2 regions of the Janthinobacterium sp. EB271-G4-7A genome follow, and region 1 is predicted to be linked to the other one. Evidence: predicted binding sites of a transcription regulator. Region 1 holds the regulator's gene; the other holds the start of a gene.
What was found. The regulator sigma-54, encoded in region 1, starts transcription at its own class of promoters, with help from an activator protein. The targets are predictions, from matches to a motif close to TGGCANGNAANCTGCTTT.

Region 1 (7,292 bases):
CTGGGGCTGGAACTGATTTCGCGCAGCCACGGCCTGGTGGCCGACGACGCCGTCGAATTCTCGCGCATCGCGCCCAACATGATCGAAGGCCGCTGCCCGCCTTTGCTGCAAAACCTGCTGGAAGTGCGGGGCCTGGGCTTGCTCGATATCAAGGCCATCTTTGGCGAAACGGCCGTGCGCCGCAAGATGCGCCTGAAACTGATCGTGCATCTGGTGCGCCGCAACGCGCTGGAAGAGGAAGTCGAGCGCCTGCCTTTCCTGTTCCCCACGGAAGACGTGCTGGGTTTGCCCGTGCGCAAGGTCGTCATCCCCGTCGCCGCCGGCCGCAACATCGCCGTACTGCTGGAAGCGGCCGTGCGCAACACGATTTTGCAATTGCGCGGCATCGATACCTTGCAAGAGTTCATGGAGCGGCAACGACTCGCCATGAGTGGCGATTAATATTGCCAAGGAGTTCGCCCTTGCAAGGGCGAACCGTTACGCAGGCACGCAGCTGTGCTGCGTGAATTCCCTGCTGCACCAACGACTCGCCATGAGTGGCGATTAGCAAGTAGGTCGGATTAGCGCGGCAACGCCGTGCGTAATCCGACGACATTGTTGGCCCATGCCGCGGTGTCGGCTTACGCGCGACGCGCTAAGCCGACCTACGGTCGTGACGAGAGCGCCCTGCCAATCCCGGCAATATCACATTCCAAATTGCAATAATTTGTAAAGATAATTGCCTTGGAAGCAGAGCGCCGATCTTTATTGTATGATCGGCGTATGCATATCGTCCTTATCACCGGAATATCCGGCTCCGGTAAATCCGTCGCGCTCAATGTGCTGGAAGATACCGGCTACTATTGTGTCGACAACCTGCCGCCGGCCTTGCTGCCCAGCCTGGTGCAGACCCTGCTCGACGAAGGTACACCGCAACTGGCCGTCGCCGTCGATGCGCGCAGCGCCGAGTCGCTGACCAGCCTGCCGCACAATGTGGCCCTGCTGCGCGACCAGGGGCACGACGTCAAGGTCATGTTCCTGACAGCCACCACGCATTCGCTGGTGGCGCGCTTCTCGGAAACGCGGCGCAGCCATCCGCTGTCGCACGAATTGCGTCCGAACCAGAATCCGGCCAGCCGCCGCACGCTGATCGAGTGCATCTCGGAAGAACGCGAACGCCTGTCAGCCATCGAACAGCTGGGCCATGTGATCGACACGTCGGAACTGAGCGCCAACAAGCTGCGCGCCTGGATCAAGGATATCGTCGCCTCCGAACGCGCACCGCTGACCCTGTTCTTCGAATCGTTCGCCTTCAAGCTGGGCGTGCCGCTGGACGCCGATTTCGTCTTCGACGTGCGGGCCTTGCCTAATCCCTATTACGACCTGGCGCTGCGCCCGCTCGACGGCCGCGATGCGCCCGTGATCGCCTTCCTCGACGCGCAGCCGAGCGCGCTGGAACTGCTGGCCGACATCCGCGCCTTCATCGAGAAATGGTTGCCGTCATTCAAGTCCGACAACCGCAGCTACCTGACGGTGGCCCTGGGCTGCACGGGCGGCCAGCACCGCTCCGTGTACATGGCGGAGCGGCTGGCGCAGTATTTCGGCCCGAATGAACGCGTCGTCCTGCGCCACCGCGAACGCAGCTAATTAGTCGAGGTGGCGCAGCGGATGCGCCGCGGCTGGCCAGACGGGGGCAAAGAAGCGCGCCACCATGGCCGCATCGACGTCGTCCAGGCTGGCAGGGTTCCAGCGCGGTGCATTGTCCTTGTCGACCACCAGCGCGCGCACGCCCTCGAGCACTTCGCCATGTTCAAAATTGTGGCGCACCACCGTGCGCTCCATGCGCAGGCAATCGGCCACGCCCAGGTGGGCGCCCCGCTGCAGCAATTCCAGGGTCACCGACATCATCAAGGGCGAACGCAGGCGCATCGCTGCCAGCGCCTTGGCCGCGAACGCGCTGTCATCCTGCGCCAGCGAGGCCATGATGGCGGCCACGGAAGGGGCGCCGAAATGGCGGTCCAGCGCCGCGCGCGCCGTGGCCAGGGGAGATACCCCCGCCTCGGCCTGGAAAGGCGCCGCCAGCGCCTTGATGGCCACAGGCAAGGCCTCGCCCCGCGTCGATTCGAACAGGTCCAGCAGCGCCCCCATCTGCGCCTCAGGCACGTAGACATCGGCCAGCCCCGTGTACAGGGCATCGGCCGCGTTGATCGTCAAGCCCGTCAAGCCCAGGTACAGGCCCAGCTGGCCGGCCAGGCGGGATAGAAAATAACTGCCGCCCACGTCGGGAAACAAGCCGATATTGACTTCCGGCATGGCCATGCGCGTGCGGCCCGTCACGATGCGCAGGCGGTTGCCCGGCCCGGCTTGCGCCACGCCCATGCCGCCGCCCATCACCACGCCATCCATCACGGCGATATACGGTTTCGGGTAGAAATGAATTAAATGATTTAAAGCATATTCTTCCGTAAAGAAATCTTCCAGCATGGCGCTGCCGCCTTGCGGCGTGGCCAGGCCGGCATCGTAAAAGAAACGGATGTCGCCGCCGGCGCACAGGGCTTTTTCACTGCTGGAGCGGATCACCACGGCATCCACCTGCGGATCGTCGCGCCAGGCCAGCAAGGCCGCGCTCAGGGCGCGCACCATCTCCAGCGACAGGGAATTCAAGGCTTTCGGACGGTCGAGCACGATATGGCCCGTGCGGTTGCGGATGGAAGTCTGGACGAAGTCGCTCATGGCAGGCAGGAAAGAAGTGAAAGTGCAAACATTTTAGCCCCTGCGCGGCGAACATTGCGCTCAAAAGGTCCAGGCGCAAAAAAGGGCGCAAGATGTGCGCCCTTAGTTGATCACAACTGCTGGAAGCGGGTGGCCTTAGACGGCGACGACGGCTTCTTCCTCGGAGTTGTCTGGCAGATGCTTGATCGCCTCTTTACCGTGCCCTTGCACTTTGGTTTTGTATTTCATCACTTGCCTATCGAGCTTGTCGATCAGGGTATCGATCGCGGCGTACAGGTCGTGCGCCAAGCTTTCCACATAGACAGTCTTGCCGCTCAAACGCAGGTTGACTTCAGCCTTTTGACGTTTTTCTTTCTCTTTGAGGTTATCCACGGTCAGAATCACGGCGATATCGATGACTTGATCGAAATGACGTTTCACGCGCTCCAGCTTCGTTTGTACGTATTCACGGATGGCTGGTGTCACTTCGAGATGATGTCCGCTGATGGTGAGATTCATACACACTCCTAAAGATGATCGGGTTCGTGCGGTCCATCCTATCCGGCCCGCAGAGGAACCGAAAAAAACTTACAAACACTTACGCAGGCTCACTGGCGGAATTTTCAACGCTTCCCGGTATTTGGCAACAGTACGTCGCGCAATCACCATGCCTTGTTCCCCCAGCATGTCCGCAATCTTACTGTCGGATAAAGGATTTTTAGGGTCTTCTGCTCCTGTCAGTTGCACGATCAATGCCCGTATCGCCGTCGATGACGCTTCGCCCCCCGCTTCGGTGGCGACGTGGCTACCAAAGAAATATTTCAACTCGAACATGCCGTGCGGGGTCAGCATGTACTTTTGAGTTGTTACCCGCGAGATAGTACTCTCGTGTAAACCCAGTGTATCAGCTATTTCACGGAGCACAAGGGGACGCATGGCAACGGCCCCATGCGAGAAAAAGTTCTTTTGTCTTTCTACTATCGCCTGCGCCACGCGCAGGATCGTGTCGAAGCGCTGGCGCATATTCTTGATCAGCCACTTGGCTTCCTGCAACTGTGCGCCCATGGCGCCCTCGCCCTTGCCCTGCTTGAGCAAGTTGGCGTACATGGCATTGACGCGCAGGCGCGGCATGACATCGTTGTTCAGCGTGACTTGCCAGCCATTGCGCGCGCGCTTGACGACGACGTCGGGCACCACGTAATCGGACACGTCCGAGGCGAACACGGCGCCCGGATGCGGATTGCACTGGCGAATCACCGTCTGCGCTTCGCGCAAGTCTTCATCGTCGCAATCGAGGGCTTTTTTCAGCTTGTTGAAATCGCGCTGGGCAAACCAGGCCAGGTGCTTTTCCACGATGACGAGGGCCATGCGGCGCGTCACCATGGCGATGTGCGGCAAACGCTTGATTTGCAGCGCCAGGCATTCGGAGGCATTGCGCGCGCCCACGCCGGGCGGATCGAAACTTTGCAAGAGAGACAAGGCCGTGCGCATCTCGTCGGCGTCGATTTCCAGCTCTTCCGGCAGGCGCGCCAGGATGTCCTCGAGCGACTCTTCCAGGTAGCCATTGTCGTCGAGCGCGTCGATGATCAGCTCGACCAGCGCGCGGTCGCGCAATTCAAGTACCGTCACGCGCATCTGCTCCATCAGGTGTTCGCGCAGGGTGCAGTGATGGGCTTCGAGTTGCGGGCGCGAATCTTCGTCGTCGGGCGCCTTGCCGCGGCTCGCCTCGCTCCAGTCGCTGTCGCCGCCATCCGCGGCGGCAGGACCCTCGCCGGCATCGCCGTCAAAGGTTTCCGCTTCGGCCGGCGCTGTGGGCGCTTCCTGGCCTGGCGGCTGGGGCGGCGCTTCGGCCGGCGCTGCCGTGGAACTCAAGGCGCCATCGGACAGCAGGCGCAGCGAGCGGTCGAGCGGATCATCGAGGCGCTCGAGCAAGGGATTGTCCGTCAGCAATTGCTCTAGTTCCTGATGCAATTCCAGGGTAGACAATTGCAACAGGCGTATCGATTGCTGCAACTGCGGCGTCAGTGCCAGGTGCTGCGAAGTGCGCAGCTGCAATGATTGTTTCATTGGCTTACATGCGGAAGTGTTCGCCCAGATAGACCCGGCGTACCGACTCGTTCGCGATGATGTCGTCGGGGCGTCCCGACGCCAGTACCGAGCCCTGGTTGATGATGTAGGCACGATCGCAGATACCCAGCGTCTCGCGCACATTATGATCGGTGATCAGCACGCCGATATTGCGCTCCTTCAAGAAACGCACGATGCGCTGGATCTCGATCACGGCGATCGGATCGACGCCGGCGAACGGTTCGTCGAGCAGCACGAAACGGGGATCGGTGGCCAGCGCGCGGGCGATTTCCACGCGGCGGCGCTCGCCACCGGACAGGGACAGGGCCTGATTCTCGCGCAGCTTTTCAATCTGCAAGTCAGCCAGCAATTTATCCAGGCGCACCTCGATCTCGGCCTTCGTCAGCGGACGGCCTTCGACGGTCTGAATTTCCAGCACGGCGCGGATATTGTCTTCCACCGTCAGCTTGCGGAAGACGGACGCTTCCTGCGGCAGGTAGGACAGGCCCATCTGCGCGCGGCGGTGGATCGGCAGGCTGGAGATGTCCACGCCGCTGATATCGATGCTGCCGCCATCGGACGGCACCAGGCCGACGATCATGTAGAACGAGGTGGTCTTGCCGGCGCCGTTCGGGCCCAGCAAACCCACCACTTCGCCGCATTCGACTTGCAGCGAGACATCATGCACGACTTGCCGCTTGCCATAGGTTTTTTGCAGCCCGCGAACGATCAGGGTGCTGCCGCAACGAGTATTGTCCATTATTTCTTTCCTGGCGCGGGCGTGGCCGGCGCTTTCTCCGCCGCCGGTGCCTTGGTTTTCGGCTGGATCACCATGCGCACGCTGCCGCCATCCGGGGTGCTGGTGCCGCTGTTGGAATTTTCCATCGCAAACACTTCCTTGCGGCTGTCATACGAGATGAAGGCGCCATTGGCCACGTCGGTCACTTTCGTGCCTTCCAGGCGCGTCAGCTTGGCCCTGGAAAACAGTTTCACCACTTCCGTCTTGTTATCGTATTCCACGCGCTCCGCTTCGCCTTCCACCCACAGGTCGCCCGCGCCATCGCGCTTCTGGCGGAAGGTGGCAAGCTTGCCGGGATCGGCCCAGAAGGTAATAAACTGGTAGCCTTGCGGATCTTCCGTGATCACGGCGCGACCCGCCTTCATGGTCAGGGTCCCCTTGACCAGCACGACGTCGCCCGTCAGGGTGCGCACCTGCTTGATGTCATCGACGTGGCCACTGCGTGCCGTGATGACGGCTTCCTTCTCGGAATCGGCCTTCTCGGCATGCGCCACGCCCATGATGGCCAGGGAAAATACGGTCAACAGCAAGATGTTCTTCATAGTATGGTTTCCTTGTTTCATTCTGTCATTTTGCCGCCGCGGCCGGGCGCGGTTTCGGCGGGAGGACCATGCGCAGCGCATTCTGCACTTCCACCACGCCGGTGGCGTTATTGGCTTTCATGCCGATGCCATTGAGGCGCGAGGTGCCCGTCAGGATATCGACAGGCACGTCCGTTTCCATTCTTTCCTCATCCGGGAACACCGTCAGCGCTTCCGTCTTGACTGTCAGGTTCTGCGCCTTCGGACTGGCCACGCGGTCGATCACGACATTGCGGTGCAGTTGCAGCCGGGTATTGTCCTGATCGATATGCGCCAGTTCCGCATTCATGTTCATCGGTGGCATGCCTGGCGTGAGCTTGCGCACGAAGGGCCGGTCGATATCGGACGAATCGTCCAGCGGATAATGCGTGAGCTTGGTGCCCGACACGATATAGCTGGGTTTTCCCGTCAAGTCCATGCGCACCAGGCTGAAATTGGTAATGAAATAGTCGGGCTCATCCAGATGCTTGCTGGCCGTGATGTCCTGGCTATTCTTGTTCATCACCTCGAGCAGCCAAAAGCTGCCCAGCGCGACAACAACCGCGCCCAGCACGGTAAAGATCATGCGCCAGCGATGGGCGCCTCCTGGCTTACGCATAGGGCTTCACTCTTTCAAATGTCACTGGCGAGGCGGCGCGCCTCACTCCAGGAACGGCGCCATGACGCGCGCATAATTGTCCTGGGCACGCAGCAGGAATTCGCAGATCTCGCGCACCGCGCCGCGGCCGCCGCCGGCCTGCGTCACATGGTGGGCCAGGCCCTGCACTTCCGGGCGTCCGCCCGGCACGCTGACGGCAAAGCCGACGCGTTTCAGGATGGGCGCATCGATGACGTCGTCGCCGATATAGCCGCATTGCTCTTCCGTCAAGCCCGTCAGCGCCAGCAGTTCGCGAAACGGCGTCAGCTTGTCGTGGCCGCCCTGGTGCACGTGGGTAATGCCCAGGTCTTGCGCGCGGCGCGCCGTGATGGGCGAGCGGCGCGCGCTGATGATGGCCGTCTGCACGCCCGATTCCTGCAGCAGCTTGATGCCCAGGCCATCATACACATTAAACGTTTTCATCATCTCGCCGTCCGGGCCGAAATGCAGGCTGCCGTCGGTGAGCACGCCATCGACGTCAAAGATCATCAGTTTGACCTTGGCCGCGCGGGCCAGG
Region 2 (7,292 bases), on a different contig from region 1:
GGATTTGCCGGCACCGGTCGGCCCCATCAGCAGCATGGGGGCTTTTGACTTGATGGCGACGCGCTCGATTTCATCGATCATGCCGTTGAACTTGGCATTGCGCGTGGCAATGCCGGACTTCAGGAAGGCCACGCCTTCGGCCTGTTCGCGCGTAAAACGCTGGGCGATCTGGTCGTAGCGCGACAGATCGAGGTCGATCAGCGCGTAGCTGCCGGGGTTGCCGGCGCCCTGGCGCTTTGGCGGCGACGTTTGCACGAGGCGGCCGGGGAAATAGCGCGCTTCCGTCATCAGGAACATGCAGATCTGCACCACGTGGCTGCCGGTGGTGATGTGGATCCAATAGTCTTCCTTGTCCGGATCGAAGGGGTAGCTGTTGGCAAAATCATAGAGCGCGCCATACACATTCTCGAAGTCCCAGGCATCGCTGATGGGCAGTTCGTGGGCGATCAGCCTGGTTTCAGGCGAGACGCTGGCGATATCCTGCGACACCTGGCGTACCAGATTGTCAAATTGGCTGCCCGCGTACAGCAGCTCGAAGCGGTCGATGATCTTGTCCTCATGCTGGGTCAGGGCGATGCTGGGACGCCATTTTTCCCAGCGTGCCGCTCCCCTGCCGTTGTCGAGCTGCGTGCCGAGAAAACCGATAACGACGGTGCGTTTTGCTTGCATATGTGAGATAAAAATTTATCTTAAAAGATAATTGTATTCCAAATCGCCATGACAGGGATATTTTCAGTGCACAGCTTGCGTGGAAATATTACTTAACGAAATCAATTGGTTATGAAAATTTTTGAGGAATTATTGAAAGCTGGCACAGCGCTTGCAATAGGGGAGATACCAACGAGATAAACGTAGAGAGCAGAGAGGGACGAAAAATGGCCAACGCCCAGTTATTTCAGAGCGCGCAACTGACCGGTACCTTGCCAGCGGCCTTGGCACGCAATGCCGAAGGCGCGCCAGCCTATGCGCTGACGCCCCGGCATCAGCTGGCGCAATACGCGGCCACCGGCTGCCTGAACACGACGTTTTATGCCAGCGCCGAAGCGCAGCTGGCAACAGTACTCGAGCTGTGCCAGGCGGTCAACCCCGCCTTCATTGCGCAGACGGCCGTGTACTGCCGCGAACGGGGCTACATGAAAGACATGCCGGCCTTGCTGGTGGCCGTGCTGGCGGGGCAGGGCGCTGCGCAATTCGCACCGGCATTCCGGCGTGTCATCAACAACGGCAAGATGCTGCGCAACTTTGTGCAGATCATGCGCTCCGGCGCCGTGGGACGCAAGTCGCTGGGATCGCGTCCGAAAAAGCTCGTGCAGGCATGGCTGAACACCGCTTCGGAACAGGCCTTGCTGGCCGCCGCCGTGGGCAATGCGCCTTCGCTGGCCGACGTGGTGAAGATGGTGCATCCGAAACCGCAGGAAGCGTGGCGGGAGGCATTCTTTGCCTGGCTGATCGGCAAGCCCTACGATGCCAAGGCACTGCCGCCGGCGCTGGCCGCGTTCGAGGCCTACAAGGCAGATCCTTCGCAAGCGATACCGGACGTACCGTTCCAGATGCTGACGGCGCTGTCCTTGAGCGCGCAGGATTGGGCGCAGATCGCCCGCCAGGGCAGCTGGCAAATGGTGCGCATGAATCTGAACACCTTTGGGCGTCACGGCGTGTATGCGATAGCCGGCATGCCGGAACTGATCGCTGCCAAGCTGCGCGATCCCGAGGCGATTAGCCAGGTACGGGTGTTTCCGTACCAGCTGCTGTCCGCGTACCTGGCGGCCGGTGAGAGCGTGCCGGCCATCGTGCGCGATGCGCTGGAAGCGGCGCTGGAAATAGCGCTGGCGAACGTGCCGCGGATCGCTGGCAGGGTGGTGGTGTGCCCCGACGTCTCCGGCTCGATGTCGTCGCCCGTCAGCGGTTTTCGCGGCAGCGCCACGTCGAGCGTGCGCTGCATCGATGTGGCGGCGCTGGTGGCGGCGGCCATGCTGCGCAAGAACCCGGATGCGATGTTGCTGCCGTTCGAGCACAGCGTCGTGACGTGCGGGCTGGCTGCGGATGACAGCGTGATGAGCAACGCGGCCAGGCTGGCGGCCATCGGTGGCGGCGGCACCAATTGCAGCGCACCGCTGATGCGCATGAACAGCAAGAAGGAGCTGGCCGACCTGGTGATTTATGTGTCCGATAACGAATCGTGGATCGACGCCAGACGCAGCGGCGCCACGGCGACGATGGGACAATGGAAGGTGTTCAAGCAGCGCAATCCGCAGGCGAAACTGGTGTGCATCGATATTGCGCCGCATGCCACGACGCAGGCGATGGAATGCGAGGATATCCTGAATATCGGCGGTTTTTCCGATGACGTCTTCAAGATCATCGCCGCCTTTGCCGCCGGCCAGCTGGACCCCGCCCACTGGGTGGGAGAAATCGCCGCCATCGATATCGCGGCAACCGGTTGTTGAAGTAAAGCGCATGAATGCGGACAAGACTACATAAGAGACGTCCTGTCCAGACTTGTCATGCGCCGCAGTGCCCCGAATGCAGACAGGATTACATCGATCAGCCGCGTCAAACCGGCCTGGCACGCGCAGTACGCCGCCAGAAAATCCTGTCCCTCCTTGTCGGGTTGTCGTACTGATTACAATAGAAAATGAGAGAAGCGATGAAAAAAGAAGAATACGACGTCCTGCATACCGAAGGCAGCCGTCCTGTGAAAATGTGGACGCGTGGCGTGCCCGTCGAAGAAGCGGCTAAAAAGCAATTGCGCAACACGGCGACCCTGCCGTTTATTTACAAGCACATCGCCGTCATGCCGGACGTCCACCTGGGTAAAGGGTCGACCATCGGCAGCGTGATTCCCACCCTGGGCGCCGTGATTCCGGCGGCGGTGGGCGTGGATATCGGTTGCGGCATGATGGCGGCGAAAACCACGCTGACGGCGAATGATTTGCCCGATAATCTGGGGTCGCTGCGCAGCGCCATCGAACGCGCCATTCCACACGGGATGTCGCCAAAGACGCGCGGACACCGCGGCCGCGACGAGGGTTCCTGGCATACGCCGCCCTCGGTGGTCGATGCCGCGTGGCTGCAGCTGAAAGACGAATTTGATGCGATCTGCCTGAAAACGCCAAAGCTGAAGAGCACGAACAATTATCGCCACCTGGGAACCTTGGGCAGCGGTAACCACTTCGTCGAAGTGTGTCTCGATGAACAGGGTTCCGTGTGGTTCATGCTGCATTCCGGTTCGCGCGGCGTGGGCAATGCCATCGGTACGCATTTCATCGAACTAGCCAAGCAGGATATGCGCACCCACTTCATCAACCTGCCCGACCAGGATCTGGCTTACCTGGCCGAGGGAACGCAGCATTACGACGATTACGTGGAAGCGGTGGGCTGGGCCCAGCGTTTCGCCCGCAACAACCGCGAAGTGATGATGCAGAACCTGATCGCCGCCGTGCGCACGGTCATCCATAAACCGTTCCAGACGCACGTGGAGGCCGTCAACTGCCACCATAACTATGTGCAGAAGGAGCACCACTTCGGCAAGGATGTATTGATCACGCGCAAAGGCGCCGTGTCGGCCCGCGCGGGCGAACTGGGGATCATTCCCGGCTCCATGGGCGCGAAGAGCTTTATCGTGCGCGGTAAGGGCAATGCGGAGAGTTTCCATAGCTGCAGCCACGGCGCGGGACGCACGATGAGCCGTACGGAAGCGAAGCGGCGCTTCAACCTGGATGACCAGATCCGCGCCACCGAAGGCGTGGAATGCCGCAAGGATGAAAACGTGATCGATGAAATCCCGATGGCTTACAAGGATATCGATGCGGTGATGCTGGCGCAACGCGAGCTGGTCGATGTCGTGCATATCTTGAAGCAGGTCGTCTGCGTCAAAGGATAATAGAGAGAAAACAGAGATGATAGAAATAGATGGAGCGCAAGGCGAAGGCGGCGGACAGATTTTACGTTCGGCGCTGAGCCTGTCGATGATCACGGGGCAACCGTTTCGGCTGATTAACATTCGCGCGGGGCGGGAAAAGCCCGGCTTGCTGCGCCAGCATCTGCTGGCTGTGCAGGCGGCAACCGCCATTTGCGGGGCGCGCACGACGCCGGTGGCGCTGCGCGCGTCGAGCCTGGAATTCGTGCCTGGTCCCTTGCGTGGCGGCGATTACCGCTTTGCCATCGGCAGCGCGGGCAGTTGCACTCTGGTATTGCAAACCCTGTTGCCGGCCCTGCTGCATGCGGATGGGCCGTCCACCGTGCGCATCAGTGGCGGCACGCACAATGCCATGGCACCGCCCGTGCATTTCCTGCAGCGCGCATATGGCCGTGTCCTGGAACAGATGGGGGCCGAGGTGGATATTACGCTGCAACGCTATGGCTTTCATCCCGCAGGCGGCGGCGAGGTGATGGCCACCGTGCAACCGTGCCAGCGCTTGCGGCCCATCGCATTGCTGCAGCGCGGCGAACGGAAGGCGGGGTATGCGGAAAGCGTGGTGGCGGGCGTGCATGTGCAGGTGGCCGCGCGCGAGCTCGAGCGTGTCGCCGGGGGCATGGGCTGGAGCGGCAAGCAGTTGCGCCTCGTCGGCTTGCCGGCGGAGCAGGGACCGGGCAACGTCTTGTTGCTGACGCTCGAGCATGAGCATGTCACGGAAGTGTTTACTTCGTTCGGTGAAAAGTCCTTGCTGGCCGAATCGGTGGCCAAGCGCCTGTTGAACGAGGTGCGCGCCTATCTCAAGACGGACGCGGCCGTCGGCGAGCACCTGGCCGACCAGCTCTTGCTGCCCATGGCGCTGGCGGGCGGCGGTACCTTCAGCTGCAACAAGGTATCGCAACATGCGCTGACGAATGCGGAGGTGATTGCCCGGTTTTTGCCCGTGCGTATTACTTTCGAGCAGCAGGAGCGGAGCAGCATCTGCACGGTGGCCGCCGCCTGACGGGCGCGCTGACACAACTGGCTGTTGCAGCTGTTCCAAATTGATACATGGTCGGCCGGATGTGGGGCATAGACGCATGGCATGGCATTTGCTCTTCTTTGATATTGACTAAAAAACCAAGGAGACCAGCATGACCTATTCCATTCGTACCCTGCTCGGCGTGGCGGCCGCCGGCGCCGTTGCCCTCACTTCCCTGCTGACCTTACCGCATGCCTATGCGCACGGCAATGTCACGCCACAAGGCGTCGATACCACGGGCTTGCCCAAGGTGGGCGACAAGTGGCTTGAGCAAAACCCGTATCGGGGCAACAAGCTGGCCTTGACGGTGGGCACCTCGGCCTACAACCAGAATTGCGCCCGGTGCCACGGCATCGAAGCCATCTCGGGCGGCATCGCGCCGGACTTGCGCCAGCTGGACCGCGATTGCTTCGGTATCAAGAATGAGATAAAGAAACAGGCTTGCTACAAGGAGACAGATAATTATTACCTGGCCATCATACGCCACGGTAAAGTGCGTAATGGCGCTGTGTACATGCCGCCGTTTGAAGGCGTGTTCAACCAGGAAGCCATGTGGGCCATCAAGACCTATCTGGAAACCCGCCGCGAGTCGAATTAAGTCGAACTGATCACCAAGGAGTCCCATGCGTTCAATTCAATTCCGGGGCGCGCGCGCGATGATCTCGCTCGCCTGCCTGGCGCTGTGCGCAGCCGCGCCTGCGCGCGCCGACTGGCAAAAAGTGCAGCAGTCGGGCAGCCTGAAAGTGGCTGTGTATAACGAGTTCGCGCCGTTTTCCGACAAGGGAGCGGGCATCGATATCGACATCGCTGAAGCGCTGGCGAAAAAGCTGGGTTTGAAACTGAGCTTGCTGCCATTTCCCGCTGGCGAAAATCTCAACGATGATTTGCGCAATATGGTGTGGAAGGGGCATTACCTCGGTTATGGTCCCGCCGATGTGATGCTGCATGTACCGGTCGACAAGAAGTTGATGGCGGATAACGACAAGGTCGAGATCTTCGCGCCGTACTACGTGGAGACCGTGCGCCTGGCGCGCAGCGCGCAAGCCGTGCCGCAATTCGATGGCGTCGCTTCGCTGGCCGGCAAGCGCATCGGCGTGGAAAAAGTATCGATCGCGGCTATGCTGATGCTGGGTGAAGACAATGGCAAGTACCGCGACGACGTGCGCATCTTCGACACGGCGGCCGAAGCGTTGCAGCAATTGCAGGCAGGGCAACTCGATGCCGTGCTGGCCAACCGTTCGGAGATCGAATCGGTGCTGAAAAGCGATCCCGCTTTCCCCTTGAGCGAAGTGGCGTTCGCCCGCTTGCCGCGTGCCGGCTGGGCCGTGGGCCTGGCCGTCAGCCGCCAGCAGCTCGACGTGGCAAAGTTGCTGCAGGCGGCCATGAACGAGATGGCGGCCAGCGGTGAATTGAAAGCCATCTTTGAAAAATATGGCGTGAAGGAAGCACGGCCCTGACGTAGCGTGCTTGAGTTTAAAAGCCCGCGCATTGATCGATGCGCGGGCTTTTTAGTTTTAGAAACTATATTGGGCGCTGACGCCCAGCAACCAGTTGCGTCCCGGTGCCGCTTCATAGTAGCGCTTGTTGCTGTCGCCGACGATGACGGAGCCCACGTAGGTCTTGTCGAAAAGATTGTTCAGGCGGGCAAATTCCTTGAAGCGCCAATTGCCCACGTTTTGTTTGGCGTTGACGCGCGCATTGAACACCGTATAGCCGGGCGCCGGCTTTTCGCTGTTGCTGTCTTCCGCGTAGACCTGGTTGCTGGCCACGCTTTCCAGCGCCGCGCCAAAACGGTCCAGCGTGTCTTTCCAGGCCAGTTCCGCAAACAGGTTGGCGCTGGGCACGCCCGGCAAGCGGCTGCCTTCGCGCACGTTGCCAAACGCCTGGTCATACACGGCGTGCAGGCTGGTCAGTGCCACTTTGGTCGTGAAGCCATACGGCAGGTTCGAGTCCAGCGACACTTCCATGCCCTGGCGCAAGGTTTTTCCCGCATTGCGGTAGCTGGTGCGCCCGCCGCTGGACTTGTCGACCACCAGTTCGTCGCTGGTCTTGATCTGGAACACGGCCGCGTTCACATGCGTGTTGTTATTGATCCTGGCCTTGACGCCTGCTTCCAGGTTGGTGCTGGTGGCCGGTTTCAAGTTGAAATTGAAGCCGCCGCCCGTGCCCGAGTAAAACAGTTCATTCAAGGTAGGCGCTTCGAAACCGCGCGCGGCGCTGGCATAGACGTTGACGTTCGGCGTCAGCTTGTACAGCAGGCCTAGCACCGGTGTCGTGTGGCTGAACTCCAGGCTGCCGCTATCGTTGCCGTTGCCGAGGAAATGGTCATCGACCGCCACTTTCATCTTGCTGTAG

Region 2: the regulator sigma-54 is predicted to act here: its motif matches at 4,997-5,014, upstream of pedF (cytochrome c-550 PedF).

The regions. Positions count from the first base shown of each region.
Region 1 is NZ_JACYMI010000005.1:192,880-200,171, forward strand. Features, by position in the region: gene hprK (HPr(Ser) kinase/phosphatase) at 1-441, shown strand, start outside; gene rapZ (RNase adapter RapZ) at 763-1,626, shown strand; gene IGS58_RS25750 (enoyl-CoA hydratase/isomerase family protein) at 1,627-2,712, opposite strand; gene hpf (ribosome hibernation-promoting factor, HPF/YfiA family) at 2,848-3,210, opposite strand; gene IGS58_RS25760 (RNA polymerase factor sigma-54) at 3,280-4,758, opposite strand; gene lptB (LPS export ABC transporter ATP-binding protein) at 4,763-5,518, opposite strand; gene lptA (lipopolysaccharide transport periplasmic protein LptA) at 5,518-6,099, opposite strand; gene lptC (LPS export ABC transporter periplasmic protein LptC) at 6,125-6,736, opposite strand; gene IGS58_RS25780 (KdsC family phosphatase) at 6,779-7,292, opposite strand, start outside.
Region 2 is NZ_JACYMI010000010.1:13,532-20,823, reverse strand. Features, by position in the region: gene rtcR (RNA repair transcriptional activator RtcR) at 1-669, opposite strand, end outside; gene IGS58_RS28935 (vWA domain-containing protein) at 876-2,447, shown strand; gene IGS58_RS28930 (RtcB family protein) at 2,648-3,883, shown strand; gene rtcA (RNA 3'-terminal phosphate cyclase) at 3,900-4,919, shown strand; gene pedF (cytochrome c-550 PedF) at 5,050-5,535, shown strand; gene IGS58_RS28915 (substrate-binding periplasmic protein) at 5,561-6,394, shown strand; gene IGS58_RS28910 (TonB-dependent receptor family protein) at 6,452-7,292, opposite strand, start outside.